Regions from separate parts of the Mesorhizobium sp. WSM4832 genome, predicted to be linked through region 1. Evidence: riboswitches for the same ligand, from Rfam matches in the RefSeq annotation. Region 1 holds a riboswitch; each other region holds the start of a gene.

Region 1 (10,054 bases):
CCAAACGTTTGCGAAACGAGTGTCGGAACGCTCCCAACCATCACTCTGCGGGCACTGCCGCCTCGCCCCGATCCACGTCGCAATCACCCGTCGCCAGCCGGCATTGGCCGGCGAGCACGGTGGCAAGAGCGATCGCGCCTGCCGCGACGGACACAAAGAACCCGCTCTGCGGACCGAAATTGTCGACCATCCAGCCGGCGGCGAAGGAGCCCAGCGCCATGCCGATGCCGATGCCGGTCGTCACCCAGGTGACGCCTTCGGTCAGCATTGCCGGCGGCACGTGGCGTTCGATCAGGCCGAAGGCGGTGATGAAGGTCGGCGAGATCGCGACGCCGCTGACGAAGACGGCAAGCGCCAGCGTCGGCACGGTGTCGGCGAAGAGCAGCGGCAGCGTGCTGATCGCAAGGACGGTGACCGCGAGCGCCAATTGCCGCTGCAGCGGCGCCTTCAGGCTGAGCGCGCCGACGATGATGCCGAGCACGAAGGATCCAAGCGCATAGACGCCGATGACGAGGCTCGCCGCTTGCGGTTGGCCGAGCTCCTTGGTGATGGCGACGGTGGTGACTTCCGTGGTGGCGAAGGTCGCGCCGACGAAGATCAGCGCGAAGGTGATGATCTGGACCGGCCGCAGGCGGATCGCAGAACTGGCCGCGCCATGCCCCGCCGGGCGGACGGGCGGCTCGGACGTGCGCTGGAGCAGGAATGCCGCCGAGCCGAGCGCAAGCAGCAATGTGCTGACGACCATGCCGGCTTCGGGAAACAGCGCCGCGCTCAAGCCCACCGACAGCGAGGCGCCGGCGATATAGACCAGTTCGTCAGCGGCCGATTCGAAGGCGAAGGCGGTGTTGAGCTCGGGACGATCGCGAAAGATCTCGGTCCAGCGCGCCCTGACCAGAGCCGGGATGCTGGGCATGGCGGCGGCAAGCAGCGCCGACCCGAACAAGGTCCAGACTGGCCAGTGCTGGTTGGCCGCCACGGTCAATGTCGCGAAGGAAAGCACCGAGACAAGCGTCATCGGCGCGGCCACCGCTGTCTGGCCGCGCCGGTCCACCAGCCGCGACACTTGCGGCGACAGGAAAGCGTTGACCAGCGCATAGGTCGCGGAAACCGCGCCGGCCAGCCAGTATTCGCCATGCGTCTGCGACAGCATCGCCACGATGCCGATCGGCGCCATGGCGATCGGCAACCGCGCGATGAAGGCAGCGGCGGCAAAGCCTTTCGTGCCGGGAGCCCGAAAGATGTCCGAATATGGGTTTCGCATGATCCTGCTCCTCGACAAGGGAAGGCGCTGCGATTACATACGCAGCGTATGAGTGTCAGATAGTTCATACGTTGCGTATGTCAATTGGCATACGATGCGTATGTTAATAGGTCCAGAGCCATGCACAGACCGCGCAAGGAGATGATCGCTGAGACACGCGCCAAGCTGATCGCGGCCGGCCGCCACGCCTTCGGCACGATCGGCTATGCCGAGGCCTCGATGGACGATTTCACCGCTTCGGCCGGCCTGACGCGCGGCGCGCTCTACCATCATTTCGGCGACAAGAAAGGGCTGCTGCAGGCGGTGATCGCCGAAATCGACGGCGAGATGGCCGTGCGTGTCAACGAGGTGGCTTCGAAAGCACCGACCCGCTGGCGGCACTTCGTCGACGAATGCACCACCTATATCGAGATGGCGCTGGAGCCGGAGATCCAGCGCATCATGTTCCGCGACGGCCCGGCCGTGCTCGGCGATCCGGCGCAGTGGCCGAACGCCAACGCCTGCACCGCGTCAATGACGGATCATCTGACCAGGCTGCAGGAGGAAGGCGTCGTCGTTCCCGATTTCGATCCCGAGACCGCCGCGCGGCTTATCAACGGCGCCAGCAGCCAGGCCGCGCAGCGCATCGCCAATTCGAAAGATCCCGAAGCGACGTCGAAGAAGGCGATCGCGGCGTTCAAGCAACTGCTCGAAGGCTTGCGAAAGAAGCTTTGAGGGCACGCTTGGGTAACCAAGCCACCGCGTTGTGCACCGGTTTCGGGCCAGCGCAACCCTGCCGCGATTGACAATCAATGGGGCGAGCGCATCCTTCTGCGCCACCTACTATAGCACCGCGCGTTCTTTGAACGCGCAAAGGACGCTGTAAAAACTTGATTCAGCGCATGATCCTTCTCCGAAAATCGATTCCGATTTTCGGGGTCATGCGCGAGGGTTGGAGAGTCGGGGCATGTGGGACTTCAGCATCGCCAGGTCGGTGTCCATCATGATGCGGACATGGCCGTTCATCGTCTTTCGCATGATCGTCTATTTCGGCATCACGATCGCCTACATCATGGCGACCGGCACGGGCGCCAGCGTCGGCTACGGCGTCGGCCACATCTCGACCGATCCTGACGGCCCGACGTCATTTGCGCTCTGGGGCGGCGTGGTCGGCTTCGGCGTCGTCTCGATCGCCGTCTACTGGATCCGCGAATACATCCTCTACGTGCTCAAGGCCGGCCATATCGCCGTCATGGTGCATTTGATCGACGGCCGTGACGTTCCCGACGGCCAGGGCCAGATCGCCTACGCGAAGGAAGTGGTGACCCAGCGTTTCGCCGAGGCCAACATCCTTTTCGTCGTCGACCAGTTGGTCAAGGGCGCCATCCGCGCCATCACCGGCCTGATCGGCGGCATCGCCGCCTTCCTGCCCATTCCGGGCCTGAGCGGGCTGGTCAGCTTCATCAACACCGTCATCCGCCTGTCGCTGACCTATGTCGACGAGATCATCCTCGGTTACAACATCCGCATCAATTCGAGCTCGCCTTTCGAGACGGCGCGGCAAGGCGTCGTGCTTTACGCGCAGAACGGCAAGCACATGGTCAAGAATGCCGTCTGGCTGGCGGTGATCATGTGGGGCGTGTCCTTCGTCATCTTCCTGTTGATGCTGGCGCCTGCCGCCGCGATCCTTTGGGTCATGCCGGGTCAGCTTGCCGGCTGGGCTTTCGTGCTGGCAATCGTCTTTGCCTGGGCCTTCAAGGCAGCCTTCATCGAGCCTTTTGCGATCGCCTCCCTGATGCAGGTCTATTTCGAAGCCATCGAGGGCCAGGTCCCCAACCCCGAATGGGACGGCCGGCTGGCCGAGGCATCCTCGAAGTTCAGGGAACTGCGCGACAAGGCGCTGGGCTCCGTCGGTGGCGGCTCGCGCTGGGATACGCCCCGGGCCGCTTGATCAGCGGCCGGCCGATCAGGGCTTTGGCGGACAGCCAAGCCTTGCTATCGCCGATTTGAGCGGCGCTTCGCCGGCGCCGCGAAACGTCTCGCTCATCACCAGTTCCGGCAGCGGCAGGCGCTTGCCCCAGCCATGCGCTTCGAGGTCCGGCCTCGGCGCGAAGGCCGAAACGCGGCCGACGCAGAGATAGGCGATCGGCGTGACATGTTCTGGAATTGACAGAAGCTGCTTGAGCGCTTCGGTTTCGATGATGCTGACCCAGCCGACGCCGACGCCTTCGGCTCGCGCCGCCAGCCAGAAATTCTGCACGGCGCAGACGGTGCTGTAGAGGTCCATTTCCGGATTGTGCCAGCGCCCCAGCGGCGAGTCCTTTGATCGCTGCCGGTCGCAGGTGATGCACAGATTGAGAGCAGCTTCGCAGATGCCTTCGAGCTTGAGCTTGCGGTAGAGCGCCTGCCGCTCCGCCTCGATCGCCGGCAGTTCCTGCTCGCGCGCGGCGAGGAACAGGTCGCGCACCTGCCGCCGCCTTGCTGCATCGCGAATGACGATGAAGTTCCACGGCTGCATATAGCCGACCGACGGCGCATGGTGGGCGGCGGTGAGCAAGCGCGCCAGCACACCGTCATCGAGATCGTCCGGGATAAAATGGCTGCGCACGTCGCGCCTGGTGAACATCGCCCGGTAGACGGCGTCGCGCGCAAATTGGTCAAAGTCATCGCCGCTTGCGGCGATCGCTGCTGCCGTCATCGCTTTTCCCCTTGCGACAAGCAGTCACCCGCCTGACCAAGCGGATGACCATGTCTGCCAGGCCGGTCTTCTGGCTCGGGATCGTCCCGCATCCGGCGCCTTCCCGTCATCGACAGTGGCTTTGCCGGCGCGGTCCCCCTCACAGCGTTGGGCACGCCACGGAGTTCAACCGTGTTCCCGATTCTCCCGCGTCGCGGGCACCAGGCAGCGAGGCGACCTTACCGCGAAGCTTGGGCAGCGCCAATGGCGCGGGCGACATGGCAAGGCGCAATTTTCCCCAGCCATTCGGCTTCCAAACATGGTCATCCACGTCGCGGGTGCCTAGATTAGGCGCCATGGCCACCCGTCTCTACACGCACCCGATCTTCCTGGAACACATCACGCCGCCCGGCCACCCCGAGCGGCCCGATCGCCTGCGCGCCATCGAACGCGTGCTGGACGACGAGGCTTTTTCGGCGCTCGACCGCGTCAAGGCGCCGGAAGGTGACGAGGCGACTATCCTTTACGCGCATCCCGAGGACTTCGTCGAACGCGTGCGAGCGGCGATCCCTCAGAGCGGCATCGCCTCGATCGATGCTGACACCAGCGCCAGCCCGAAGAGCTGGCAGGCCGCGGTGACGGCGATCGGCGGCGCCAATGCGGCGGTAGACGACGTCTTCGAGGGCCGCGCCGCCAATGCCTTCGTCGCCGCCCGCCCGCCCGGCCACCATGCCGAAAAGGCGACGGCAATGGGTTTTTGCCTGTTCAATACGGCGGCCATCGCCGCCCGCTATGCGCAGAAGAAGCATCAGGCCGAACGCGTCGCCATCGTCGACTGGGACGTCCACCACGGCAACGGCACGCAGGACATTTTCTGGGACGATCCGTCGGTGCTCTACTGCTCGACGCACCAGATGCCGCTTTACCCGGGCACCGGGGCGAAGAGCGAAACCGGCGCCGGCAACATCGTCAACGCCCCGCTCGCGCCGCAGACCGGCAGCGATCTGTTCCGCGACGCCTTCCTGTCGCGCGTGCTGCCGTCCATCGATGCGTTCGCGCCGGACCTGATCATCATTTCCGCCGGCTTCGACGCGCACCACCGCGACCCGCTCGCCGAGATCAACCTGACCGAGGATGATTTCGACTGGGCGACCGGCCAGCTGATGGAGCGCGCCGGCCGCCACAGCCGCAATAGGCTCGTCAGCCTGCTGGAAGGCGGCTACGATCTGCAGGGACTGGCATTTTCGGTCGCCGCCCATGTCGGGCGGCTGATGAAGGGATAAAGCATGGCTGTCGAAGGCAATGAGGACGTCAAGGCGATGAGCTTCGAACAGGCGCTCGACGCGCTGGAGAAGATCGTCGACGATCTGGAGCGCGGCGACGTCCCGCTCGACCAGTCAATCAAGATCTATGAGCGCGGCGAAGCGCTCAAGGCCCATTGCGACCGGCTGCTGAAGGCGGCCGAGGACAAGGTCGAGAAGATCAGGCTGTCGCGCGACGGCAAGCCGGTTGGAACGGAACCGCTCGACGCGGAATAGTTGACAAAGGGTGGGGCAGAGAAAGCAGGTAAGGAGTTCAAGCCATGTGCCGCAACATCAAGACCTTGGCCAATTTCGAACCGCCGGCGACCAATGACGAAGTGCATGACGCCGCGCTTCAGTTCGTCCGTAAGCTGAGCGGCTCGACCAAGCCGTCCAAACGCAACGAGCATGCCTTCCACCATGCTGTCGAGGCGATTGCCGCCGCGGCGCGCGAGTTGCTGGATTCGCTTGAAACGACACAGGAACCACGCAATCGCGAGGAAGTGGCGGCCAAGGCGAAAGCCAGGTCGGCGCTGCGCTTCGCCTAAGGGACAACATGAGCTTCTTTCCAGGAAACGATCCCGAACCCGGTGACGCCTTCGCCTGCGATCAGATCGAGTTGATGGTCATCCCCAACGCCAAGGATATCGGCGGTTTCGAGGTACGCCGCGCCCTGCCGACGGCGAAACGCCGTCTGGTCGGGCCGTTCATCTTCTTCGACCGCATGGGCCCTGCCATCCTGCGCGCCGGCCACGCGCTCGACGTGCGCCCGCATCCGCATATCGGGCTGTCCACCGTCACCTATCTGTTCGACGGCAGGATCAGGCATCGCGACTCGCTCGGCACCGAAATGGTGATCGCGCCGGGCGACGTGAATTTGATGACCGCCGGCCGCGGCATCGTTCACTCCGAGCGCACGCCGGAAGAGTTGCGCGGCGCGCCGATGTCGGTCTCCGGCCTGCAGACCTGGCTCGCGCTGCCGGACGGCAAGGAAGAAGTCGCCCCGGTGTTCGCCAACACGTCGGTGGCCCGCTTGCCCGAGATCGATGCCGACGGCGTTAGCGGCCGCGTCGTCATCGGCGAGTTTTCGGGGCTGCGCTCGCCGGTCGCGACCGCCTCGGACACGCTTTACGCCGACCTGCGCCTGGCATCGGGTGCCAGCCTGAAAATCCCGGCCGATGCCGAGGAGCGCGCCATCTACACGCTGGACGGCGACGTCTCGATCGCCGGCGATGTTTTCCCGGCCGAGCGGCTTCTGGTGTTCAAGCCGGGCGAGGAAATCGTCGTTTCCTCCGAGCGCGGCGCGCATTTCATGCTGTTCGGCGGCGCCTCGCTGGGCTCCAAGCGCTACATCTGGTGGAATTTCGTCGCGTCCTCGAAAGAACGTATCGAGCAGGCCAAGCAGGAATGGAAGACAGGCCGCTTCGATATCGTTCCTGGCGATGAGGAAGAGTTCATCCCGCTGCCCGAAGGTTAAGGTGGGCGAAGGCTGCGCGTCACTGACGCGCATTTACATTCGCCTGCCGGCGGCCTATTCCCGCGCATGATTATGGCGCAATTCGCTGGTAGCGCCGTGTTCGATCGATTGAGGCAGGACGCGCCCGAGTGAAGCCAGACACGCCGCTGCTCGACAAGGTCCGCATTCCGGCGGATTTGCGGACGCTTGACGAGGGCGCGCTGCCGCAGCTTGCCGCGGAGCTGCGCGCCGAACTGATCGACGCCGTGTCGCAGACTGGCGGCCACCTCGGCGCCGGCCTCGGCGTGGTCGAATTGACCGTTGCGTTGCACTACGTCTTCAACACGCCGCAGGACCGGCTGATCTGGGATGTCGGCCACCAGGCCTACCCGCACAAGATCCTGACCGGCCGCCGCGACCGCATCCGCACGCTGCGCCAGGAAGGCGGTCTCTCCGGTTTCACGCGGCGGGCCGAGAGCGAATACGACCCGTTCGGCGCCGCGCACTCCTCGACCTCGATTTCGGCCGGCCTCGGCATGGCCATGGCGCGCGACCTGTCGGGCAGCCGCAACAATGTCATTTCCGTCATCGGCGATGGCTCGATGTCGGCCGGCATGGCCTTCGAGGCGCTGAACAATGCCGGCGCGCTCGATGCCCGGCTGATCGTCATCCTCAACGACAACGACATGTCGATCGCGCCGCCGACCGGCGCGATGAGCGCGTATCTGGCGCGACTCGCCTCCGGCAAGGCCTATCTGGGCCTGCGCGATTTCGGCAAGAAGCTGACATCCTATCTCGGCAAGCGCGCCGACCGCGCCATCACCCGCGCCGTCGAGCATGCGCGCGGCTACGTCACCGGTGGCACGCTGTTCGAGGAGCTCGGCTTCTATCACATCGGCCCGATCGACGGGCATAATCTCGAACACCTGATCCCGGTGCTGAAAAACGTGCGCGACAACGGCAAAGGCCCGGTGCTGATCCATGTCGTGACCCAGAAGGGCAAGGGCTATGCGCCGGCGGAGGCCGCGGCCGACAAATATCACGGCGTCAACAAATTCGACGTCATCACCGGCGCGCAGGCCAAGGCGCCGGCCAACGCGCCAGCCTACACCAAGGTCTTCGCCGAGAGCCTGATCCAGGAGGCGCGCGAGGACGACCGCATCGTCGCCATCACCGCCGCCATGCCGAGCGGCACCGGCCTCGACCTCTTTGGCGAGGTGTTTCCGAAGCGGACTTTCGATGTCGGCATTGCCGAGCAGCATGCGGTGACTTTCGCCGCGGGGCTGGCCACCGAAGGCTACAAGCCCTTCGCTGCCATCTATTCCACCTTCCTGCAGCGCGCTTACGACCAGGTCGTCCATGACGTGGCGATCCAGAAGCTGCCGGTGCGTTTCCCGATCGACCGTGCCGGCTTCGTCGGCGCAGACGGCGCAACCCATTGCGGTGCATTCGACACCACCTTCCTGGCGACGCTGCCCGGCTTCGTCGTCATGGCAGCGGCGGATGAGGCGGAGCTGCGCCATATGGTGCGCACCGCCGCGTCATATGATGATGGCCCGATCGCCTTCCGCTATCCGCGCGGCAATGGCGTCGGCGTCGACATGCCGGAGCGTGGCGCGCTGCTCGAAATCGGCAAGGGCCGCATCCTGAAGGAGGGCGCCAAGGTCGCCCTGCTTTCCTTCGGCACGCGGCTGCAGGATTGCCTTTTGGCAGCCGAGGAACTCAGCGCGGCGGGCCTGTCCACCACCGTCGCCGACGCCCGTTTCGCCAAGCCGCTGGACGAAGATCTCATCCGGCGGCTCGCCCGCTCGCATGAAGTGCTGGTGACGGTGGAGGAGGGCGCCATTGGCGGCTTCGCCAGCCAGGTGCTGCATTTCCTTGCCCATGAAGGCCTGCTCGAAAACGGCCTCAAGGTGCGCCCGCTGGTGCTGCCGGATGCGTTTGCCGACCATGCCAAGCCCGAAAAGATGTATGCCGATGCCGGCCTGGACTCGGCGGGCATCGTGCGCACCGTCTTCGCTGCGCTCGGCCACGGCACCCAGGCGCAGCGCGCCTGAATCGAAATCTCAACGCGCTGAATCCGTTTGCCGGCTTTATTCTGTAAGTATTTGTTAACGCTCCCGTTTGGTGGTTCGCTTACCCTGTCTCTTGGCCGATTTTCAACGGCGCCCTGCTAAGACCTTGGTCCTAGGCAGGGGATAAGAACAATGAAGTCGTTCCTTTGTGGCATGGCCCTTTTGGCAGCCATGGCGGCGCCCGCGGCGGCCGAAACGCGCTACGACCGCAATCTCGAAAAGGCGGTGCTGGATATCGTCGCCGGCAAGATGGGCAACATTCGCGGCGGCTTCTCCTATAAGCAGGCGCCCCAGCTCGTCGTGCTGCCGCAAGCGACACAAGCTGCGCCGGCCCCGGCCGAGGCGCCGCGCAAGGAGGCCTCCGGCAAAGATGGCCTGATGCCGGCCGTCGAGCGCCCGGTTTCACGGACTGTTTTTTAAAACCACATATCGCGCACGCAGCGGCCGTCGCGCGGCAGGTCGTCAAACGTGTCGAGGCCGTCGAAATGGTCGATCGGCAGGTCGGCGACTTCCTCCGGCGGCGCCAGCCTGACATTGACGGCGATGCGCGTGCGGCCGCTCTTGCTGGAACGCAGGCCGCGCCAGGCGACCACGCAGGCGCAGGTCGGACAGAACAGGATTTCCAGCACGGGCTGGGCCACCTCGGCGCGTGTATAGGACTTCACCGGCCCGGCGACGCGAATGCGTTCGTCGACATAGTCATAGGCCCAGAGCGCGCCGTAGCGGCGGCAGAGCGTGCAATTGCAGGCGGTTATCCCACCGGGATCGCCCTCAAGCGTCCAATGGACCGCGCCGCAATGACAGGTACCCTTCAGCATTGCCACCTCCACCGACTGATGAACGGCCCGCTCCTGTCGGCATTCTGCAGCCTCTCGCCCCTTATTCAACCCATTGCGTTCGCGCCCGGCTTTCGCCAATGAAGGCCGATGAATTCCGCTCAGCCAGCCAGCCAGCGCCAGCGGCTCGACGAATTGCTCGTCGGGCGCGGCCTGTTCGCCAGCCGCTCGCGTGCCCGCGACGCGATCGAGCGCGGCACGGTCACGGTTGACGGCATCGTTGCCCGCAAGCCCGGCCAGCCCGTCGCGCCGGATTGCGCCGTGGCGATCAACGATCCGGCGCGGGCTTATGTGTCGCGCGCGGCGCTGAAGCTGATCGCCGGCCTCGACCGTTTCGGCCTGGATCCTTCCGGCAGCGTGGCGCTCGATATCGGCGCCTCGACCGGCGGCTTCACCCAGGTGCTGCTGAAACGCGGCGCAACGCATGTCACGGCAATCGATGTCGGCCACGGCCAGATCCACCCAGACA
Region 2 (10,054 bases), on a different contig from region 1:
GCTGGTATTGCGTGTAGAAGGTCGCAACCTCGAGGCCGCGGATGCGCGGCATGCCGAGCATGTCGCAGATCGTCTCGATCGCCGCCTTGGTGACCCAGCCTTCCTGCTCCTGCGCTATCATCAGCAGCGGGATGATGGCCGACTGCTCGCGTCCCTTCGGATATTTGGCGATCCACTGCTCAGCCGCCGCCGCATTCGCCTTGTTGAAGGCGAAGGAGGCTGGCTGGACGCTGGCATCTGCGAGACGGCGGACTGACATTAGCGATCGACCTCACCAAACACGATGTCGAGGGAGCCCAGCACGGCCGTAACGTCGGCCAGCATATGGCCGCGGCACAGGAAATCCATGGCCTGCAGATGCGCGAAACCGGGCGCGCGCAGCTTGCAGCGGTAGGGCTTGTTGGTGCCGTCGGAGACCAGATAGACGCCGAACTCGCCCTTCGGCGCCTCGACGGCCGCATAGACCTCGCCCGCCGGCACGCGATAGCCCTCGGTATAGAGCTTGAAGTGGTGGATCAGAGCTTCCATCGAGCGCTTCATCGCCTGGCGCTTCGGCGGCACCACCTTGCCGTCGAGGTTCGACACCGGGCCGGCGCTTTCCTTGCCGAGCAGCAGATCGACACACTGGCGCATGATCCTGGCCGACTGGCGCATCTCTTCCATGCGCACGAGATAACGGTCGTAGCAGTCGCCGTTCTTGCCGATCGGGATGTCGAAATCCATCTCGGAATAGCACTCATAAGGCTGCGATTTGCGCAGGTCCCAGGCGGCGCCCGAACCGCGCACCATCACGCCCGAAAAGCCCCAGGCCCAGGCATCCGCCAGCGACACGATGCCGATATCGACATTGCGCTGCTTGAAGATGCGGTTGCCGGTCAAAAGCGCGTCGAGATCGTCGATCGACTTCAGGAACGGGTCGATCCATTTGCCGATGTCCTCGACCAGCTTCTGCGGCAGGTCCTGGTGCACGCCGCCCGGCCGGAAATAGGCCGCATGCATGCGCGAACCGGAGGCGCGCTCATAAAACACCATCAGCTTTTCGCGCTCGACGAAACCCCACAGCGGCGGCGTCAGCGCGCCGATGTCCAGCGCCTGCGTCGTCACATTGAGGATGTGCGACATGATGCGGCCGAGCTCGGCATAGAGCACGCGGATCAGTTGGCCCCGCTTCGGCACCTCGATACCGAGGAGCCGTTCGGCCGCAAGCGCGAAAGCATGCTCCTGGTTCATCGGCGCGCAATAGTCGAGCCGGTCGAGATAGGGAACCGCCTGCAGATAGGTCTTGTGCTCGATCAGCTTCTCGGTGCCGCGGTGGAGCAGGCCGATATGCGGATCAACACGGTCGACGACCTCGCCGTCCAGCTCGAGAACCAACCTCAAAACACCGTGCGCTGCAGGGTGTTGAGGCCCAAAGTTGATGTTGAAATTGCGGACGGAGGTTTCAGCCATTTACTGCTTTGCCTTCTCGTCGCCCGGCAGGACGTAGTCCGTCCCTTCCCACGGCGACAAAAAATCGAAGTTTCTAAATTCCTGCTTCAATTCCACAGGCTCGTAGATCACGCGCTTGGCCTCGTCGTCGTAGCGAACCTCGACGAAGCCGGTCAGCGGGAAATCCTTGCGCAGCGGATGCCCCTCGAAACCGTAGTCGGTGAGGATGCGGCGCAGATCCGGATGACCCGAGAACAGCACGCCGTAGAGATCGTAGGTTTCTCGCTCGAACCAGTCGGCGCCCGGATAGACGGCGGTCAGCGACGGCACCAGCGTCTCCTCGTCGGCCTGGACCTTGAGACGAATGCGGACATTCTGCTTCGGCGACAGAAGGTGATAGACGACGTCGAAGCGCCTGGCCCGCGACGGATAGTCGGCGCCGCAAACGTCGATGATCGAGATGAACTGGCAGCGCGGATCATCGCGCAGGAAGGTCGCCACCTCGATCAGATTGCCCGGATCGACGGACACTGTCAGCTCGCCATAGGCAAGCACGGCTTCGCCGATGCGGCCGGAGAGCTTCTCGCCGAGATAGGTGGAGAGTTCGTTCAACGCCTGGGTCATCGGCTCACCGTTCGATCGTGCCGGTGCGGCGGATCTTCTTCTGCAGAAGGAGAATGCCGTAGAGCAGCGCTTCGGCGCTCGGCGGGCAGCCGGGCACATAGATGTCGACCGGCACGACGCGGTCGCAGCCGCGCACCACCGAATAGGAATAGTGGTAGTAGCCGCCGCCATTGGCGCACGAGCCCATCGAGATGACGTAGCGCGGCTCGGGCATCTGGTCGTAGACCTTGCGCAGCGCCGGCGCCATCTTGTTGGTCAGCGTGCCGGCCACGATCATGATGTCGGACTGGCGCGGGGACGCGCGCGGCGCGACGCCGAAACGCTCCGAGTCGTAACGCGGCATCGAGGTGTGGATCATCTCGACCGCGCAGCAGGCAAGGCCGAAGGTCATGAACATCAGCGAGCCGCTGCGCGCCCAGGTGATGAGCGCTTCGGTCGAGGTGACAAGGAAACCCTTGTCGGCCAGTTCATTGTTGATTTCAAGGAAGAAGGGATCGTCCTGCCCCACCGGCCTGCCGGTGTTGGGGTCGATGATGCCCTTGGGCTTCGGCGCGACGAGGGTGCCTGAACTATCGTTCAATCCCATTCCAGCGCTCCTTTTTTCCATTCATAGGCAAAGCCGATGGTCAGCACCGCCAGGAACACCATCATTGACCAGAAGCCAAGCATGCCGAGCTTGGAGAAGGACACCGCCCATGGAAACAGGAAGGCGACCTCGAGATCGAAGATGATGAACAGGATCGACACCAGATAGAAGCGGATGTCGAATTTCATGCGGGCGTCGTCGAACGAGTTGAACCCGCATTCGTAAGCGGAAAGCTTTTCCGGGTCGGGATTGCGGTAGGCCACCAGGAAGGGGGCGACGATAAGCGCCAGACCAACGACCATCGCCACGGCGATGAACAGGACGATGGGCAGATAGGAACTCAGGAGTGCGCTCATGCGGCGACTTTCCTTCGGCGGGGCAGTTCACTTTGATTACAGCAACGAACTCTAATGCGGAAGCGTGACAGTTTAACCGCTGAACCGTTTTAGGGGGCCTATGCTGCAACGCGGCGAGGGTTAGCGCAGCGGTTTCGGTGACGCAAGTCAAACCTTGTTCAAAATCCGGCCTTGGACGCCATATCGGAAGAAACTGGTCTCATCCGCTCCTGTTTGATTCCCTTCATTTTTTACTCCACTTTTCTCTCCTGACACATCTCCCGCCATTTGCCTGCTAGCATCGCCGGAATCACCGGCTGAAAAGCCAACAAATGATCGGGGCAAAGGCACCTTGATGAAGGAGAAAATCTCGCTCGCCATGGCCAGGCGCATCGCGCTCGGCGCCCAGGGGTTTAACGACCCCCGGCCCGGTGGAGTTCCGGATCGCCGCCACCTTGCGCGCGTGCTTTCGCGAACCGGTCTATTGCAGATCGACTCCGTAAGCGCCGTGGTGCGCGCTCATTATATGCCGCTCTATTCGCGCCTCGGCCCCTACCCGCTTGCGCTGCTCGATAACGCCGCGGTCACGCGCAAGCGCACCGTCTTTGAATATTGGGCGCATGAGGCGTCTTTCCTGCCCGTCGGGACCTATCCCCTGATGCGCTGGCGCATGCAGCGCGCCGAGCAGGGCGACGAGATGTATCTCGGTCTCGCGAAATGGGGTCGTGAACGCAAGGAGATGATCGACGAGATCTATGCGCAGGTCGCCGAACGCGGGCCGATCGCCGCCTCCGATATCGAAGGCCATAAGGGCAATGGCGGCTGGTGGGGCTGGAGCGAGGCCAAGCACGCCTTTGAATGGCTGTTTTGGGCCGGCCGCATCACCACCGCCCACCGGCGCGGCTTCGAACGCTATTACGACCTGCCCGAGCGCGTTTTGCCGCAGGCGGTGCTCGATCTGCCCGTGCCATCGGTCGAGGACGCGCATCGCGAATTGCTGCGCATTTCCGCCCGCGCCCATGGCATCGCGACTTATGGCGACCTGCGCGACTATTTCCGCTTGGCGCCCGGCGATACGAAGGACCGCATCGAGGAATTGGTCGAAACGGGCGAATTGCTGCCGGTGCGCGTCGAAGGTTGGGACAAGACCGCCTATCTCCACAAGGACGCGCGCATCCCGCGCCGTATCGAGGCACGCGCCCTGCTCGCGCCCTTCGATCCGGTCGTCTTCGAACGCACCCGAACGGAGAAACTCTTCGACTTCCGCTATCGCATAGAGATCTACACGCCGGCCGCAAAGCGCCAGTATGGCTACTATGTGCTGCCGTTCCTGCTCGGCGACCGGATCGTCGCGCGCGTCGATCTCAGGGCCGATCGGCCGGCGAGCGTGCTGCGCGTCCATGCCGCCTATGCCGAGGGCGGCGCGCCGCCTGAGACAGCCGCCCAGCTCTTCGACGAGTTGAAGCAGATGCAGGCATGGCTCGGCCTGGAGGCGATCGAAGTCACGCCGGCCGGCGACCTTGGTCCAGCGCTGGCCGACATCGAGATGTCGTAGCCGCGTTGACAGGCACCCAGCCGTAAGCCTAAATCCGCAGCAGACGGTCTTCTCCCGGCAAAGGGAGGAGCCAAGAGGGAATGCGGTGCGGGCAAGAATGCCCAAATCCGCGGCTGTCCCCGCAACTGTAAGCGACGAGCCTCGGCCGAAAACCACTGGGATGTTCCCGGGAAGGCGGCATTCAAGGCGACGACTCGCGAGCCAGGAGACCTGCCGTCTGAGACTTAAAGTATCCGAATGCCCGGCGGGTTTTCCGGGCAAGGAGCCCTGGTTTTGGACAGCAACGGCAGTTTTCCGGCAAACAATGCGGATATTTCAACCGAGCCCGACCCGCTGGCCGGCGTGACCGTCATCGTCTGCTCGTCATGCCGCGACGAGACCGGCTCGGACGCGCACCCGCGCGCCGGTGCCCTGCTGGCCGAAGGCACGCGCCGCGCCGCCTCGGGCGAAAACATCCGCATCCGCACGGTAGAATGCCTCGGCAATTGCAAGCGCCGCCTGAGCGCGGCGCTTCTGCGCGACGGCTGCTGGAGCTATGTCTTCGGCGATCTGGAGGCGACCAGCGGCCCAGACCTCGTCGCCGGCGCAAAACTCTTCGCCACCTCGACCGATGGCCTCATCCCGTGGCGCGGCCGGCCTGAATCCCTCAAGCGCGGCCTCGTTGCCCGTATCCCTCCCCTCGACCTGCTGAAGGACTGACCATGACCGCGCCAGATTCGTCCGCCAACCTCTCCCGTGTTCCCTGTACCGTCGTCACCGGCTTCCTCGGCGCCGGCAAGACGACGCTGATCCGTAACCTGCTCGAAAACGCCAAGGGCAAGCGGCTAGCCATCATCGTCAACGAGTTCGGCGACGTCGGCATCGACGGCGAGATCCTGAAAAGCTGCGGCGTCGACGCCTGCCCGGAGGAAAACATCGTCGAGCTTGCCAATGGCTGCATCTGCTGCACGGTCGCCGACGACTTCGTACCGGCGCTCGACCAGATCCTGTCGCGCACGCCGAGGGTCGACCACATCCTGATCGAGACCTCGGGTCTGGCCCTGCCGAAGCCGCTCGTCCAGGCCTTCCAGTGGCCGACGGTGAAGAGCCGCGTCACGGTCGACGGTGTCATCGCCGTGGTCGACGGCCCGGCGCTGGCCGACGGCCGCGTCGCCTCCGACATGGATGCGCTGCAGGCCCAGCGCGCCGCGGACGGCTCGCTCGACCATGACGATCCGGTCGAGGAGGTGTTCGAGGACCAGATCGCCTGCGCCGACCTGATCATCCTGTCGAAGAGCGACCTGATGGACGCGGCGGGCTCGGCTCGCGCCAACGCCGTCATCGGTAAGCATGTGGCGCGCGCGGTCAAGGTCGTGCCGACCACCCAGGGAAAGGTCGATCCATCCGTGCTGCTCGGCCTCGGGCTCGCCGTCGAGGACGACATCGAGAACCGCAAGACCCACCATGACAACGAGCTCGACCACGAGCATGACGATTTCGATTCCTTCGTCATCGACATCCCGTCGATCTCGAACCCGGACGAACTGGCAAAGCGCGTCGCCACCGCGGCCGAGCAGGAAAACGTGTTGCGCGTCAAAGGTTTCGTCGAAGTCGGCGGCAAGCCGATGCGGCTTCTGCTGCAGGCCGTCGGCCCCCGCGTCAACCACTATTACGACCGCGCCTGGGCGGCTGAGGACGACCGCCGCTCGCGGCTCGTCGTCATCGGCCTCAAGGGGCTGAACCGCCCCGCGATCGAACGTATCCTTGCAGGCTGAGGCCAACACGAACAACGATGCATATCCTCACCACGACATCCGCTTCGCTCGACGATCTCGCCGAGCCGATCGATCTCAGGCAGACGCCTGCGGATATCGTGGCGCTGTCCTTCACCGACAGCGACCTCGCCGGACTGGCCGCCGCCTGGAAAGCCGACGCCGGACGACTGCCCTCGATGCGGCTCGCAGCACTGCGTGATCTCCGCCATCCGATGTCGGTCGACCTGTGGATCGACAGCGTCGCCCGCCACGCCAGGGTCATCCTGGTCCGCATCCTCGGTGGTTATGACTGGTGGCGCTATGGCTGCGACCAGCTGGCGGCGGTGGCGCGCGAGCGCGGCATCGAGCTCGCGCTGTTGCCCGGCGAAAGCCATGACGAGGACCACCGCCTGATTGAAGCTTCGACGCTGCCGCGCGCCGAGTTGGACGCCTTGCTCGGCTATTTCCGCGAAGGCGGCCCGGCCAATATGAGCGCGCTGGTGCAAAGATTGGCGAGGCTGGCGGGGTCGGATGCGGCCGTGGCCGCGCCGGTCGGTGTGCCGAAAGCCGGGTTTTATGAGCCGGGGTTGGGCGTCGTGGAAAAACCAGTCCTATCGAGCGTTGGCGATCCTTCGCCCCCCCCTCTGTCCTGCCGGACATCTCCCCCGCAAGGGGGGAGATCGGCCGGCACCGGGCCTGGCGCTTTTTCTTCATCTGCAGGAAAAGAGCCATCTGCAACATCCGCGATTGGCGAAACCGTCAACGACAGAGCAATCTCCCCCCTTGAGGGGGAGATGTCCGGCAGGACAGAGAGGGGGGCGACCGAACGCGACGCTGGCAACCTCACCCCGGTCATCCCCATCCTCTTCTACCGCTCGATGCTGCTTGCTGCCGACGTGGCGCCCATAGACGCACTGGTGGAGGCGCTGCGCTCGGAAGGCTTGGCACCGGTCCCGATCTTCGTCTCCAGCCTCAAGGACCCAGCATCCCTGGCCTTCGTCGAAAACGCCCTCGCCTCACTGAACCCATCCGCCATCATCACCGCCACGGCCTTCGCCTCCGGAGCGGAACCCGGCGCCGAGACCGTGTTCGACCGCGCCGGCGTGCCGGTCTTCCAGGTGATTGTCGCCACGACAAGGCGCGAGGTTTGGGAAAAGAACAAGCGTGGCCTGGCGCCCGCCGATCTCGCCATGCATGTCGTCCTGCCCGAGCTCGACGGCCGTATCCTTGCCGGTGCGATCTCCTTCAAGGGCGAGGTCGAGACCGATCCGGCGCTGGCCTTCCGCGCCTTCGCCAACCGGCCGGAAGCAGACCGGGTTGCGCAAGTTGCCCGGCGTATCGCGGCGTTTATCCGCTTGCAGCGGACGGCACGGGCCAAGCGCAAGCTGGCAATCCTGATACCGGATTATCCGAGCGCGCCCGGACGGACCGGCTACGCTGTCGGGCTTGATGTGCCGTCGAGCGTGCTCGCCATGTTGCAGGACCTGAAGGAACAGGGCTATGCGGTTGACGGGATTCCGCAATCGCCGCGCGCGTTACTGGATGTGCTGGAGCGCAGCGGCTGCGGGATGGGACTGGAGAACTATCTCGACTTCTCCAAAGACCTGCCGGTAGAGGCTACCGCCGCGGTAGAAGCCGCATGGGGGAAGGCAGAAGAGACAGGTTTGCGCCAACCTTCACAAACGACCACCGCAACTTTCCCCTTCCGCGCTGCGACCTTCGGCAATATCACCGTGGCGCTCGCTCCCGACCGCGGCCGCTCCGCCGACCGCCGCGCCGATTATCACGACCCGACCCTCCCCCCGCGCCACGAGTTGATCGCCTTCGGCCTTTGGCTCCAGAAATCGCTCGCCATTCACGCCATCGTCCATGTCGGCGCGCACGGCACGCTCGAATGGCTGCCTGGCAAGACGGTGGCGCTTTGCGACGCCTGCTTTCCGGAGATCGTCACCGGCTCGTTGCCGGTCATCTATCCGTTCATCGTCTCCAATCCGGGCGAGGCGGCGCAGGCCAAGCGCCGCATTTCGGCCGTCACGCTCGGCCATCTGCCGCCGCCGCTGACCGGCGCCGGCCTCGACGAGGCCCAGCAGAGGCTGGAAAGGCTGGTCGACGAATACGCTCAGGCCGACGGCCTAGACCGCCGCCGCCGCGATCGGCTGGCCAGGCTCATTGTCGACACCGCGCTGAAGTCCGGCCTGGCGGCCGAAGCCGGCGTTGCCGGCGCCGATGCTCCGGACGAAGCGCTGCGCCGCATCGACGCCTGGCTTTGCGACCTCAAGGATTTCGCCGTGAAGGACGGGCTTCATGTCTATGGCCGTGCGCCGGAAGACGAAGCCGATCCGCTGCGCCGCCAAAGCGCAGCGGCCGAAAAGGCGGCCCTCCTCGCCGCGCTCGACGGCCGCCACATCAAGGCCGGACCGGCCGGTGCGCCGGCGCGCGGCCGCTCCGACGTGCTGCCCACCGGCCGCAACCTCTTCACCTCCGACCCGCGCACCATGCCGACGCCGACCGCCTATGAGCTCGGCCAGGCGGCAGCGGAAGAAGTGGTGCGCAGCTACATGCAGAGCCACGGCGACTGGCCGCGCTCGCTGGTCATCGACCTCTGGGGCTCGGCCTCCTTGCGCACCGGCGGCGAGGAGATCGCCCAAGGCCTGGCCTTGATGGGCTGCCGCCCGCAATGGGATGCCGCCACCGGCCGCGTCACCGGCATAGAGGTGCTGCCGCCGGCAGCGCTCGGCCGCCCGCGCATCGACGTCACATGGCGCATTTCCGGCCTGTTCCGCGACATGTTCCCGACCCAGATCGCGCTGATCGATGCGGCGGCCAACGCGGTCGCCTGCCGTGACGAGGACGATTCCGAAAACCCGCTCGCCGCCGCGACCCGCGCCCAAGGCAAGGTCAGCCCGCGTATTTTCGGCACCTCGCCCGGCACCTATGGCGCCGGTGTCGAGGATTTGCTGTCGCGCGGCGAATGGGGCGTGCGCGAGGAAATCGGCCGCGCCTATCTCGATGCCACCTCGCACGCTTATGGCGGCGCAGACGGCGAAGCCATTTCGGCGCCCGGCGCTTTCGAAGGCCGCATCGCCGAAGCCGATCTCCTCGTCCACACCGGCGACGACCCGGGCCGCGACATCCTCGAAGGCTCGGCCGACGTCGCCTTCATCGGCGGATTTTCGGCAGCGCTTGCCGCGCTCGGCAGGAACGCCGACGTTATCGTGCTCGACACGACCGATCCGAAGAAACCGAAGCCACGCTCGGTCGGCGAAGCCGTTTCCCGCGTGGTGCGCGCCCGTGCCGTCAATCCACGCTTCATCGCCGGCCAGATGCGCCACGGCCCGCGCGGCGCCTCGGAATTCGCCGAGACGGTCGACCGTCTTGTCGGCTTCGCCGAGACCACGCACGCCATATCGGGCGCGTTGATCGAGGCGGTTCACGACGCCTATCTCGGCGACGCGAACGTCCGCGCCTTTATCCTGCGCGAGAACCCGGCGGCAGCGAAGGTCATCGCCGAGCGCTTCCTGTCGGCACGGCGGCGCGGCCTCTGGCACCCGCTCAGGAATTCCATCGACGACGATCTCGCGGCCTTGATCGCCGAGGCCCAGGCAAGCGGGGTGGCGGCATGAACGCCTTTTCGCGGCGCGGCGCCTGCCCTGCCCTCAGCGCGCCGATGCAGACCGGCGACGGACTGCTCGTGCGGCTCAATCCGGTCGCTGGAGGACTTTTGCCCAAGTCACTGATCGGACTCGCCGAATCCGCCTTGCGCCACGGCAATGGCATCATGGAAGTGACCGCG
Region 3 (10,054 bases), on a different contig from region 1:
ATCCATCTCGACCATGTCGGCTCGCTGCACGAATTCCCGTTGCGCATGGGACCCAGGATGAGCGCGGCGCAATTCGACAGCATGGACGATGCCGTCACCTATGCCTACATGTTCCATAATCTCGATGGCGCCGTGTCCAAATTGCCGGCGCCCGGATGGAAGCCGGCCGATTATCGGATTTCGCCTGCGCCGCTGACACGCGCGCTCGACGAGGGTGACATCGTCGATCTCGGCGACCGAAAATTCCGCGTGCTGCATCTGCCCGGACATTCGCCGGATTCGATCGCGCTTTTCGATGAGGCCGACGGCTTATTCCTCGCTGGCGACGCCATCTATGACGGCATGCTGATCGACGATCTGCCGGATTCGGACCGTGCTGCCTATTGCCGCACCATGCAGCGCCTGCTCGACCTGCCGATCCGCATCGGCCATGGCGGCCACGGCCCGAGCTTCGACGGCGCGAGGATGCGCGAGATCGCGTCCGCCTACCTGCGCCGGAGGGAGCGGTTTGTAAGCGTTCTCTGAATTAAATCTTCGTAAGGTCGACCCAAAACCCTAAATCGGGCCATTCCCCGCCCTAAATGCTTCATTGTCGATCCGGCCGGCTGCCATGTTCGGCGAGACAGGCAATCCGGCCGCCGACACGCCGACGGGCGATTCGTTCGAAAATGCCCGCGGCGCTGGATCAACTCTCGCCCGGACAGAAACGACCATGTCACCATCAAGCATACTTCGCAGACATCGCGTCGCGGCCCTGCTGGGCGCTGCGCTGATCATCACCCCGGTCGTCATCTCCTTTGCGCAAAATGGAGGCAACAGCGGCTTGAGCACCGTGGCCGCGACGACCCAGACCCCGGTCGCCGGCACAAAGGCACCCAACGGCTCGTTCGCGCCGATTGTTGCCACCACCAAGCCGGCCGTCGTGACCGTCACCACGGTCGCCAATGCCCAGCCCGATGCCATGGGACAGGCCTCGCCTCCTGACGGCGGTGACGGCAATTCACCCTTCGACGAATATTTCCGCCAGTTCTTCGGCGATCAGGGCATGCCTGTGCCCAAGGCGCCGCCGCAGCAGTCGCAGCGTGCCGAGGCCCTGGGCTCCGGCTTTATCGTCGGCTCGGACGGCACCATCGTCACCAACAACCACGTCGTCGACGGCGCGACATCGATCAAGGTGACGCTCGACGACGGCACCGAGCTTCCCGCCAGGCTCGTCGGCCACGACGGCAAGAACGATCTGGCGGTGCTCAAGATCAAGGCGAGCAAGCCGCTGCCGACCGTCAAATGGGGCGATTCCGACAAGCTCATGCCGGGCGACCAGATACTGGCGTTCGGCAACCCGTTCGGCATCGGCGCCACGGTCACCGCCGGCATCGTCTCGGCGCGCGGCCGCGACCTGCACAGCGGGCCGTTCGACGATTTCATCCAGATCGACGCGCCGATCAACCGCGGCAACTCCGGCGGACCGCTGGTCGACGTCAACGGCAATGTCATCGGCATCGACACCGCCATCTTCTCGCCCAATGGCGGCAGCGTCGGCGTCGGTTTCGCCATCCCGTCGAACCAGGCTGAGAAGGTGGTCGCCAAGCTGATGAAGGGCGGCAACATCGAATACGGTTATCTCGGTGTGCAGATCCAGCCCGTCACACCGGATGTCGCCAGCGCAATGGGCCTCGATCACCCGGGCGGCGCGCTTGTCGCCGCGGTCACCGACGGGTCGCCAGCGGCCAAGGCGGGCATCGAGACCGGTGATGTGATCACCGGCTTCGGCGGTCAGGAGATCAAGGATCCGAAGGACCTGTCGCGCGCCGTGGCCGATGTCGCGCCCGGCGCCAAGGAGACGGTCAATGTCTGGCGCAAGGGCAAGGCGCTCCAGATCGCGGCCGATGTCGGGCGCAACACCGAGGATCAACAGACCGCTTCCACTGGCGAACCGGGCAAGCCGTCTGCCGGACAGGGCGTGCCGTCGCTCGGCCTTGGCCTGACCGACCTTACGCCCGACATCCGCGACCAGCTCAACCTTTCCCAGAACCAGCGCGGCGCGGTGGTCGAGCGGGTCAATCCGGACAAGGCGGCTTCGGCTGCCGGCATCCAGCCCGGCGATGTCATCGTCGGTGTCGACCAGACGCCGGTAAGGACGGCCAGGCAGGCCAACCAGGCGATCGCCGAGGCCGGTAAGTCCGGCAAGAAGTCGGTGCTCTTGCTTATCGATCGCGGCGACGCGCAGATCTTCGTCGCCGTGCCCTTCGCCGCAGGCTGAGCAACGCTTCGGGCGGAGCCCGCCGGCGTCTCCGGTGGGCTTTGCCTGCAGATTTCTGTTGCCCCCCGAGGCGTATTCGAGAACACTCCCCGCGGTCGGCCAAACCCGGCGCAAGGCCAAATCCAACGCAAGGCCAAATCCAACGCAAGGCCAAATCTGGCGTAAGGGATGTCTCGATGGTCACCCGCGGCTTCTTTTCCGGACGGCGTCCTCCTTCCGACACCGACACGCGCATCCCGCCGGGCCAATATCTGGAGCAGGGTTTCCCGGTTCTCTCGGCGGGGCCGACGCCGCGCCTGCGCCCCGAGGATTGGTCCTTCACGCTCAAGCAGGGGCCAAAGCCGCTCAAGAAATGGAACTGGGCCGAATTCAACGCCTTGCCGCAAAGCAAGATGACCCGCGACATCCATTGCGTCACGGCCTGGACCAAGTTCAACACGCCTTGGCAAGGCGTGATGATCGACGACATCCTTGCCGACGCCGGCATCGAACCGCCGACCGCCTACACGCTGGCGCTGTCCTTCGACGGCTATTCCACCAATGTGCCGACCAGGGACCTCGTTTCCGGCAAGGCGATGGTGGCGCTGCTCTATGAGGGCAAGCCGATCACGCCCGATCATGGCGGACCGGCACGGCTGTTGGTGCCGCACCTCTATTTCTGGAAATCGGCCAAATGGGTGAACGGGCTGCAGTTCACCGAGCGCGACGAGCCGGGATTCTGGGAGCTGCGCGGCTATCACATCTATGGCGACCCGTGGCGCGAGCAGCGCTATTCGAGCGATCCCTGAGGAGCGGCCCCGTGAGTGGCAAACCGTGAGTGGCGAACCATGAGCGCCGGGCCGTCGCCGCAATCGCCCTGGCAGGCAGCCAAGATCACCCGCATCGAAAAGCGCACCCCGCGCGTCACCAGCTTCTGGTTCCAGCCGTCGCGGCCCTTCACCCATCTGGCGGGGCAGCATGTCGACATCAGGCTGACGGCGCCGGACGGCTATCAGGCGCGTCGCTCCTACTCCATTGCTTCTGCGCCGGAAGCCGGTGCGGGCATCGAGCTCGCGATCGAGCGCCTCGACGACGGCGAGGTTTCGCCCTTCTTCCACGACGTGGCGGCGGTCGGCGACGAGATCGAGCTGCGCGGACCGCTGGGCGGCCATTTCATCTGGGAGGAGAGCGACGGCGGGCCGATCCTTCTGGTCGGCGGCGGATCGGGAGTCGTGCCGCTGATGGCGATGGTGCGTCATCGCACGCTGCGCAACAAGGCGGTGCCCGTTGCGCTAGTGTTCTCGGCGCGGGTCTGGGACGAAGTGATCTTCCGCGACGAACTGATCGGCCTCGACGATCGCCGCGATGGGTTCGATCTGGTGCTGACGCTGACCCGCGAACAGGCGAGGCGGCCGTCCGACTATTCCCGGCGCGTCGACCCCCGGATGATGGTGCAGGCCATCGAGCGGCTGCCGAAGGCGCCGAGGCTTGCCTATGTCTGCGGCTCGAACGCGTTCGTCTCGGCCGCTGCCGAGTCGCTGATCGGTGCCGGCGTTCCGGCAGGGATTATCCGCACCGAGCGTTATGGCGTTTGAACGCCGATTTAAGGCAAGTCGGCGCCATTTCGACCTTTTTGGGATTGATTCGCGGTTCAGGCCTCAATTTCCAGCGCCGACAATGGCTTCGAGCAGCAGGCCAGGATGAAGCCGTCCTCGATCTCGTGGTCGAGGATGCCGCCATTGTGATCCATCGCGACCTCGCCCGCAGCCTTCCTGACCTTGCAGGTTCCGCAAAGGCCGAATTCGCAAGCTGCCGGGATCCTGACACCGGCGGCGCGTGCCGTCTGCAGCACGGTCTGTCCGGCAACGCATTCGGCGTCGACGCCGGAAAGCGAGAAGCGGACGGGCGTCGCCGCGTCGACAGAGACATGTGCGCCATCCGCCGGTGCGAAGGGTGCCGCAATTTCCTCGACAAGCGGCGCGGCGAAGCTCTCCTGATGGTAGCGGCTCATGTCGAAGCCTGAAGCGTCCAGCATCTGGCGCACGGCGCGCATGAAAGGATCGGGACCGCAGCAGAAGATCTCGCGCTCGCGGAAATCGGGCGCCAGCAGCGGCAGCCGGATGGCGTCGATGCGGCCCATATGGCCGAACCAGCCTTCGCGGCTCGACCGCTCCTCGATCATGAAGCCGAGCGAGAGGCCGGGCATGCGGGTGCCGAGCAATTCGAGCTCCCTGCGGAAGATGATCTCCTCGGGCCGCCGCGCGCAATTGACGAAGCCGACATCGGTCCACGGCGCGCAGTCGTTCAGCCAACGCAGCATCGACATCATCGGCGTGACGCCCGAACCGGCCGAAATGAACAGATACTTTGCCGCCGGGTGGCTGTGCAGCGAGAAATCGCCCGCGGGCCCGTAGGCTTTGACGAGCGCCCCCGGCTTCAAATTGTCGAACATCCAGCGTGTGCCGATGCTGCCGCTCTGCGCCTTTACCGTCACCGCGAGCGAGAATGGCCGCGACGGCGACGACGACAGCGTATAGGTGCGCATCAGCGGCCCGTTGGCGGTCGGCAATTCCAGCGTGATGAACTGGCCCGGTCTGTAGCGGAACCAGGTCTGGTTGTCGGAGCGGAAGGCAAAGGTCTTCACGTCGGGCGCCTCGTCGCTGACGCCGATCACCTCCAGCACCTGCAGCCGGTCGTTCCAGGGCGTCATCTCGTCGAGATGGCGGTAGAGGCCGAGTTCGGTCATGGCGTTCATCTCCCAGCCCTCAGGCGACGCTGCGCAGCGTCGGCCGGTCCCGCTCGCCAAGGCGCGGTCCTATGAAGGACGCGTACCAGTCGACGAACTGGATGACGCCGCCCTCGTGCAGCTCCGAATAGGGACCGGGTTCGTAGGCCGGTGACAGGATGCCGAAGGCGTTCTCCTCGACGATGCGGCGGTCCTGGTCGTTGGTCTCGGTCCAGACATGGGTGAGCTCGGCGAGGTCATAGTCGACGCCCTCGACCGCGTCCTTGTGCACCAGCCATTTGGTCGTCACGGCGGTTTCGGTGGCGCTGATCGGCAGCACGCGGAAGGTGACCGCGTGGTCGATGAGGATGTGGTTCCACGTCGTCGGGTAATGGTAGTGCATCAACGTGCCGATACGGTCGGCGCTGACATTGGCCGAGAGATCCTTACGGACCGCGCGCTTGCCGTTCATCGTATAGCTCACCGCATCGCGCAGCAGCGGCGCGCGGGTGGCGCGATACTGGCCAGCCGGATCGATGCGGAAGCGGCTGGGCAGGCCCGCCGCCTCGCATTTCGCCCAATGCGCCTGCATTTCCGGGTCGCTTTCGGCACCGTGCACGCCGGTCACCGTGGGTGCTTCCGGGAAAGTCTTGCAGAGTTCGGGATGATTGCCGGCGCAGTGATAGCACTCGCGGTTGTTCTCCCAGACCAGCTTCCAGTTGCCCTTCTCGATGATGGTCGACTCGAAAGCGATCTTCGCCTCGCTGAGGCGGTGCGGCAGAAGATACGGCTCGATCATGGCGCGCATCGGCGCGAAGCCGGCCGGCTCGCCGGCGAGGCAAATGAAAATGTAGCCGCCGACGCTTTCGCAGGCGACCGGCTTCAGTCCGAACCGGCTCTTGTCGAACCCCTCGGCCATCTGGCGAGCAAAAAGCAGCCGGCCGTCGAGCTCGTAAGTCCACTGATGGTAGGGGCAGACCAGCTTGGCGGCCATGCCCTTGTCGGTGTTGCACACCCGGCTGCCACGATGCCGGCAGGAATTGTGGAAGGCGTTGATCTTGCCCTGCTGGTCGCGCACCAGAACCACCGGATAATCGCCGATCTGCACGGTGACGAAGCTGCCCGGCTTAGGCAGCTCGCAGTCATGGCCAATGAACAGCCAGTCGCGGTACCAGATGAGCTCCATGTCGAGCTTGAAGAAGCCAGGGTCTGTATAGAAGGGCTGCTCCAGCGAGTAGCCCGGCTTGCGGCTCTGCAGGAGCCTCAGCATGTCGTTGCGCGCGTCCATGTCCTGTCCTCATGTCAAGGACTGAACTGGTGGAGATGGAGAAGAACGGCTGCCGCCGACTGACCGGCATGCGCTATCCGCCCCTTGATCGCCCACCGCGATCAGTCGAGTTCAAAAATGTCCCTGGCTGGTTTCCGGGCTCTGGAGTTGCCCTTGCGGGGCGGTCGCGACACCTTCCCAGGCCAAGGCCCAGTGGTCTCCCGTTGCGACTTCACTCCACCACCGTTGCGGGGGCAGCGCCGGATTTCGACCGGCTTCCCAATTCTCCGCCCCGTCACGACGCAGCGGCACCTGAGATGGCCTGATCTAATCACGGAGCAGAGAGCGCCGTCGGCATGAAAGCGACATCGCATCCATGCGGCGCGACACGGGCGGCAAGTGAGTTCGCTTCAGTCTGAATCCTGGCCCCGGAGCCAGTCGAATCGACCGTCGCAATGGGGGGAAATAGTTAACAGTATCAAAAAGTGACTATTAGCAGATCCTAAAATCGAACCGAACGGTTCGTTTCTGTTGACGGTGCGTGCAATAGGGGGTGAACGCTGTCGCTATGACACACTCGGTGAGCCAAGCGGCATATTCATCTAAATAATTGAATTAAAAAGAGAAAAATAGATCGTAGGCATGCTTATGACAATTTCAAGGTGTGGATTCATGGTCCAGCCGGAAAAACTTCGTGATTGGAATCCGGCGGTCGGCTCACCCAAATCAGCGCTGTCCGAACGACGCGATTTCATTCCCAAGACACGCCGCTAGACGGACTGAATAAAAATACTGGAGTAGCAAAAATGAAAAAGATTGTTCTCACTGCCGCGGCCCTTCTGGCAATTTCCGGCAACGCCTTTGCTGGTAGCGACCATTACAACCCGAATGAAGGCAACCAGGCGGCCGCTTCGGTCGACTCGTCCTACACGGCCTCGGTCCGCAAGGCGGAGCCGGCCGCGCAGAACCCCGTTAAGACGGGTGCCGACCACAACCTCTTCGGCAACAACTAACAGCCGATTCAGGACCGGCGGCGGGTGCGCCCGCCGTCTTGGCCCGACAGGAATTCAGGAGTACTGAAAATGAAGAAGATCCTTCTTGCCACCGCGGCCCTGATGGCCGTTTCCACGGCTGCTTTTGCAGGCAGCGACAATTACAACAACAGTGGCGTCAACCAGCCGGCTCCGGCCGTCGACACCACGCGCACCTCGTCGATCCGCGACGACTCGACGGTTTACAAGCTGCTGAACTCGTCGCGTGACGTGCAGAAGTCGGCTCCGCAGGGTGCAGACCGCGACCACTTCGGCAACCGTTAACAGCCGACTGCGATTAAAATAGAAGCGGCGGCCATGGCCGCCGCTTCTTCGTTGCGGCAGGCGCTTTGCGCGCTCAGGCCGCCTTCGCTTCCTCGCGATGCAGCGTGAAGGAGTGGCCGTCCGTGTCGAAGATGTGCAGATCGCCGGCGCCGGCGTTGAGCCGCAGGGTCTCGCCGCGCTTGACCTCGACATTGCCCGGCAGCTTGGTCACCAATGGCAGGTCGGTGCGGCCGATATCGACATAGACAAGCTGAACCTCGCCAAGCTGCTCGATATAGTCCACCTTGCCTTCGAACAGATAGTCCGCGCCGGTGGCGATCGCGAGATCCTCCGGCCGCACGCCGAAGCTGACCGCGGCACCGCTTGCCGAAGCCGGCGTCGCGATCGGCACAGTCGCCTTGCGGCCGCCGACATGGCTGACCACGGTCGGATTGCCGGCCTTCTCGATCTTGGCCGGCAATATGTTCATGGCCGGCGAGCCGATGAACTGGGCCACAAACAGGTTCCCGGGCCGTTTGTACAGCTCCATCGGCGTGCCGACCTGCTCGACGACGCCATCCTTCAGCACCACGATGCGGTCCGCCAGCGTCATCGCCTCGACCTGGTCGTGTGTGACGTAGATCATCGTCGTGTTCGGCATCGATTCCTTGAGCTTGGCGATCTCGATGCGGGTGGCGACGCGAAGTGCTGCGTCGAGGTTCGACAGCGGCTCGTCGAACAGGAACACTTTCGGGTTGCGCACGATGGCGCGGCCGATGGCGACACGCTGGCGCTGGCCGCCCGACATCGCCTTGGGCAGGCGGTCGAGATATTTGGTCAGCTGCAGGATTTCGGCCGCCTGCCGCACCCGCTTGTCGATCTCCGCCTTGCTTTCCTTGCCGATCTTCATCGAGAAGGCCATGTTGTCGTAGACCGTCATATGCGGATAGAGCGCGTATGACTGGAACACCATGGCGATGCCCCGCTTCGACGGCGGCACGTCGTTCACCACCTCGCCGTCGATCTTCAGCTCGCCCGAGGTGATCTCCTCAAGGCCGGCGATCGACCTGAGCAAGGTCGACTTGCCGCAACCCGACGGCCCGACAAAGACGATGAACTCGCCCGATTTGATGTCGAGGTCGATGCCGTGGAGAATGTTGAGGTTGCCGTATGATTTCTTCACCTGGTTGAGCGTGACATCGGCCATGATTTTCTCCTCCCGTTAATCTCTGTCTGCAAGTTCAGTCGATTCGCCCGAACCAGGCGCCGTATCCGCCGAGGCGGACCGGCCCGCTGCCAGTCTGTCCCGAAAAGCCATGTCCGGGCAAGGGTTGCAGCGCGCCTTGGCCAAGATTGACCACGGCGGGCTTGCTGCCGAGGTTGAAAGCGCAGACGATCCGCTCGTTGCCCTCGCGGCGAGTGAAGGCGACGGTGTCGCCATCGCTTTCGATAAAGTCGATGTCGCCCTTGGCCAGCGCCGGATGCTGGCGCCGGAAGGCGAGGAAGCGACGGTAATGCTCGAGCAGCGAGCTTGCATCGCCCTGTTGCACATTGACGGCTTGCGAAAGGTGCTTGCCCGGCACCGGCAGCCAGGGTTTGGCGGTCGAGAAGCCGCCATTCTTGGCCGCGGCTTCCCACACCATCGGCGTGCGGCAGCCGTCGCGGCCCTTGAATTCCGGCCAGAAGCGGATGCCGTAGGGGTCTTGCAGGTCTTCGAATTTCAGCTCCGCCTCGCCAAGGCCGAGCTCTTCGCCTTGATAGATGCAGACCGAGCCGCGCAGCGACATCAACAGCGCCGAGATCACCTTGAGATAGGCGGTCGGATCGGCCTCGTTGGCGGCCCAGCGCGAGGCCACGCGCATCACGTCATGGTTGGAGAAGGCCCAGCACGACCAGCCGTCGCTGGCGACCGTGCCGAAAGCCTCCAGCACCGCGCGCGCTTTCGCGGCGCTGATCTTCTCCGGCGCCAGGAAGTCGAAGGAATAGCACATATGCACGCGCTTGCCGTCGGCGGTGTAGGCGGCGACCACTTCAAGGCCGCGTTGTGAATCGCCGACCTCGCCGACGGCAGCCTGCGCCGGATATTCGTCGAGCAGCGCGCGAAAACGCTCGAGGAAGCCGAGGTTCTCCGGCCGGCTCTTGTCGTAGATATGGTCCTGGTAGTTGTAGGGATTGACCGCGGGCGCGGTCTGGTCGTTGCGCTGTTCCGGCGGCAGCGGCGGATTGTCCTCCAGCCCCCGGCTGTGGAAATAGAAGTTGATCGTGTCGAGGCGGAAGCCGTCGACGCCGCGCTCCAGCCAGAAGCGGGTGATGTCGAGCAGCGCGTCCTGGACTTCTGCGTTGTGGAAGTTGAGGTCGGGCTGCTCGGCCAGGAAATTGTGCATGTAATATTGCTGGCGGCTGGTGTCCCACTGCCAGGCCGAGCCGCCGAAGATCGACAGCCAGTTGTTGGGCGGCGTGCCGTCGGGCTTGGCGTCGGCCCACACATACCAGTCGGCTTTCGGATTGCCGCGGCTCGAGCGGCTTTC

The links. A riboswitch is a leader RNA that binds a small molecule or an ion and turns the genes downstream of it on or off. The one in region 1 is predicted to bind cobalamin.
Region 2: it holds a riboswitch for cobalamin, as region 1 does, so the genes downstream of both, AC0L2L_RS08235 (DUF1636 family protein) here and bluB (5,6-dimethylbenzimidazole synthase) in region 1, are expected to answer to the same signal.
Region 3: it holds a riboswitch for cobalamin, as region 1 does, so the genes downstream of both, AC0L2L_RS01860 (aromatic ring-hydroxylating oxygenase subunit alpha) here and bluB (5,6-dimethylbenzimidazole synthase) in region 1, are expected to answer to the same signal.

Annotation. Positions count from the first base shown of each region.
Region 1 is NZ_JBVVQH010000007.1:234,471-244,524, reverse strand. Features, by position in the region: gene AC0L2L_RS12860 (MFS transporter) at 41-1,261, opposite strand; gene AC0L2L_RS12855 (TetR/AcrR family transcriptional regulator) at 1,382-1,975, shown strand; gene AC0L2L_RS12850 (hypothetical protein) at 2,208-3,191, shown strand; gene bluB (5,6-dimethylbenzimidazole synthase) at 3,207-3,938, opposite strand; cobalamin riboswitch at 3,981-4,159, opposite strand; gene AC0L2L_RS12840 (histone deacetylase family protein) at 4,274-5,200, shown strand; gene AC0L2L_RS12835 (exodeoxyribonuclease VII small subunit) at 5,204-5,455, shown strand; gene AC0L2L_RS12830 (DUF2277 domain-containing protein) at 5,500-5,766, shown strand; gene AC0L2L_RS12825 (pirin family protein) at 5,775-6,695, shown strand; gene dxs (1-deoxy-D-xylulose-5-phosphate synthase) at 6,824-8,731, shown strand; gene AC0L2L_RS12815 (hypothetical protein) at 8,882-9,169, shown strand; gene AC0L2L_RS12810 (GFA family protein) at 9,166-9,567, opposite strand; gene AC0L2L_RS12805 (TlyA family RNA methyltransferase) at 9,676-10,054, shown strand, end outside.
Region 2 is NZ_JBVVQH010000004.1:250,249-260,302, forward strand. Features, by position in the region: gene AC0L2L_RS08205 (NADH-quinone oxidoreductase subunit E) at 1-259, opposite strand, end outside; gene AC0L2L_RS08210 (NADH-quinone oxidoreductase subunit D) at 259-1,449, opposite strand; gene AC0L2L_RS08215 (NADH-quinone oxidoreductase subunit C) at 1,450-2,052, opposite strand; gene AC0L2L_RS08220 (NuoB/complex I 20 kDa subunit family protein) at 2,057-2,638, opposite strand; gene AC0L2L_RS08225 (NADH-quinone oxidoreductase subunit A) at 2,629-2,994, opposite strand; gene AC0L2L_RS08230 (winged helix-turn-helix domain-containing protein) at 3,329-4,528, shown strand; cobalamin riboswitch at 4,556-4,760, shown strand; gene AC0L2L_RS08235 (DUF1636 family protein) at 4,802-5,227, shown strand; gene cobW (cobalamin biosynthesis protein CobW) at 5,230-6,282, shown strand; gene cobN (cobaltochelatase subunit CobN) at 6,300-9,884, shown strand; gene cobG (precorrin-3B synthase) at 9,881-10,054, shown strand, end outside.
Region 3 is NZ_JBVVQH010000001.1:384,953-395,006, forward strand. Features, by position in the region: gene AC0L2L_RS01835 (MBL fold metallo-hydrolase) at 1-525, shown strand, start outside; gene AC0L2L_RS01840 (DegQ family serine endoprotease) at 713-2,260, shown strand; gene AC0L2L_RS01845 (molybdopterin-dependent oxidoreductase) at 2,437-3,048, shown strand; gene AC0L2L_RS01850 (ferredoxin reductase) at 3,088-3,834, shown strand; gene AC0L2L_RS01855 (FAD-binding oxidoreductase) at 3,891-4,985, opposite strand; gene AC0L2L_RS01860 (aromatic ring-hydroxylating oxygenase subunit alpha) at 5,005-6,252, opposite strand; cobalamin riboswitch at 6,361-6,562, opposite strand; gene AC0L2L_RS01865 (DUF680 domain-containing protein) at 7,038-7,244, shown strand; gene AC0L2L_RS01870 (DUF680 domain-containing protein) at 7,314-7,547, shown strand; gene AC0L2L_RS01875 (ABC transporter ATP-binding protein) at 7,621-8,733, opposite strand; gene bglA (beta-galactosidase BglA) at 8,768-10,054, opposite strand, start outside.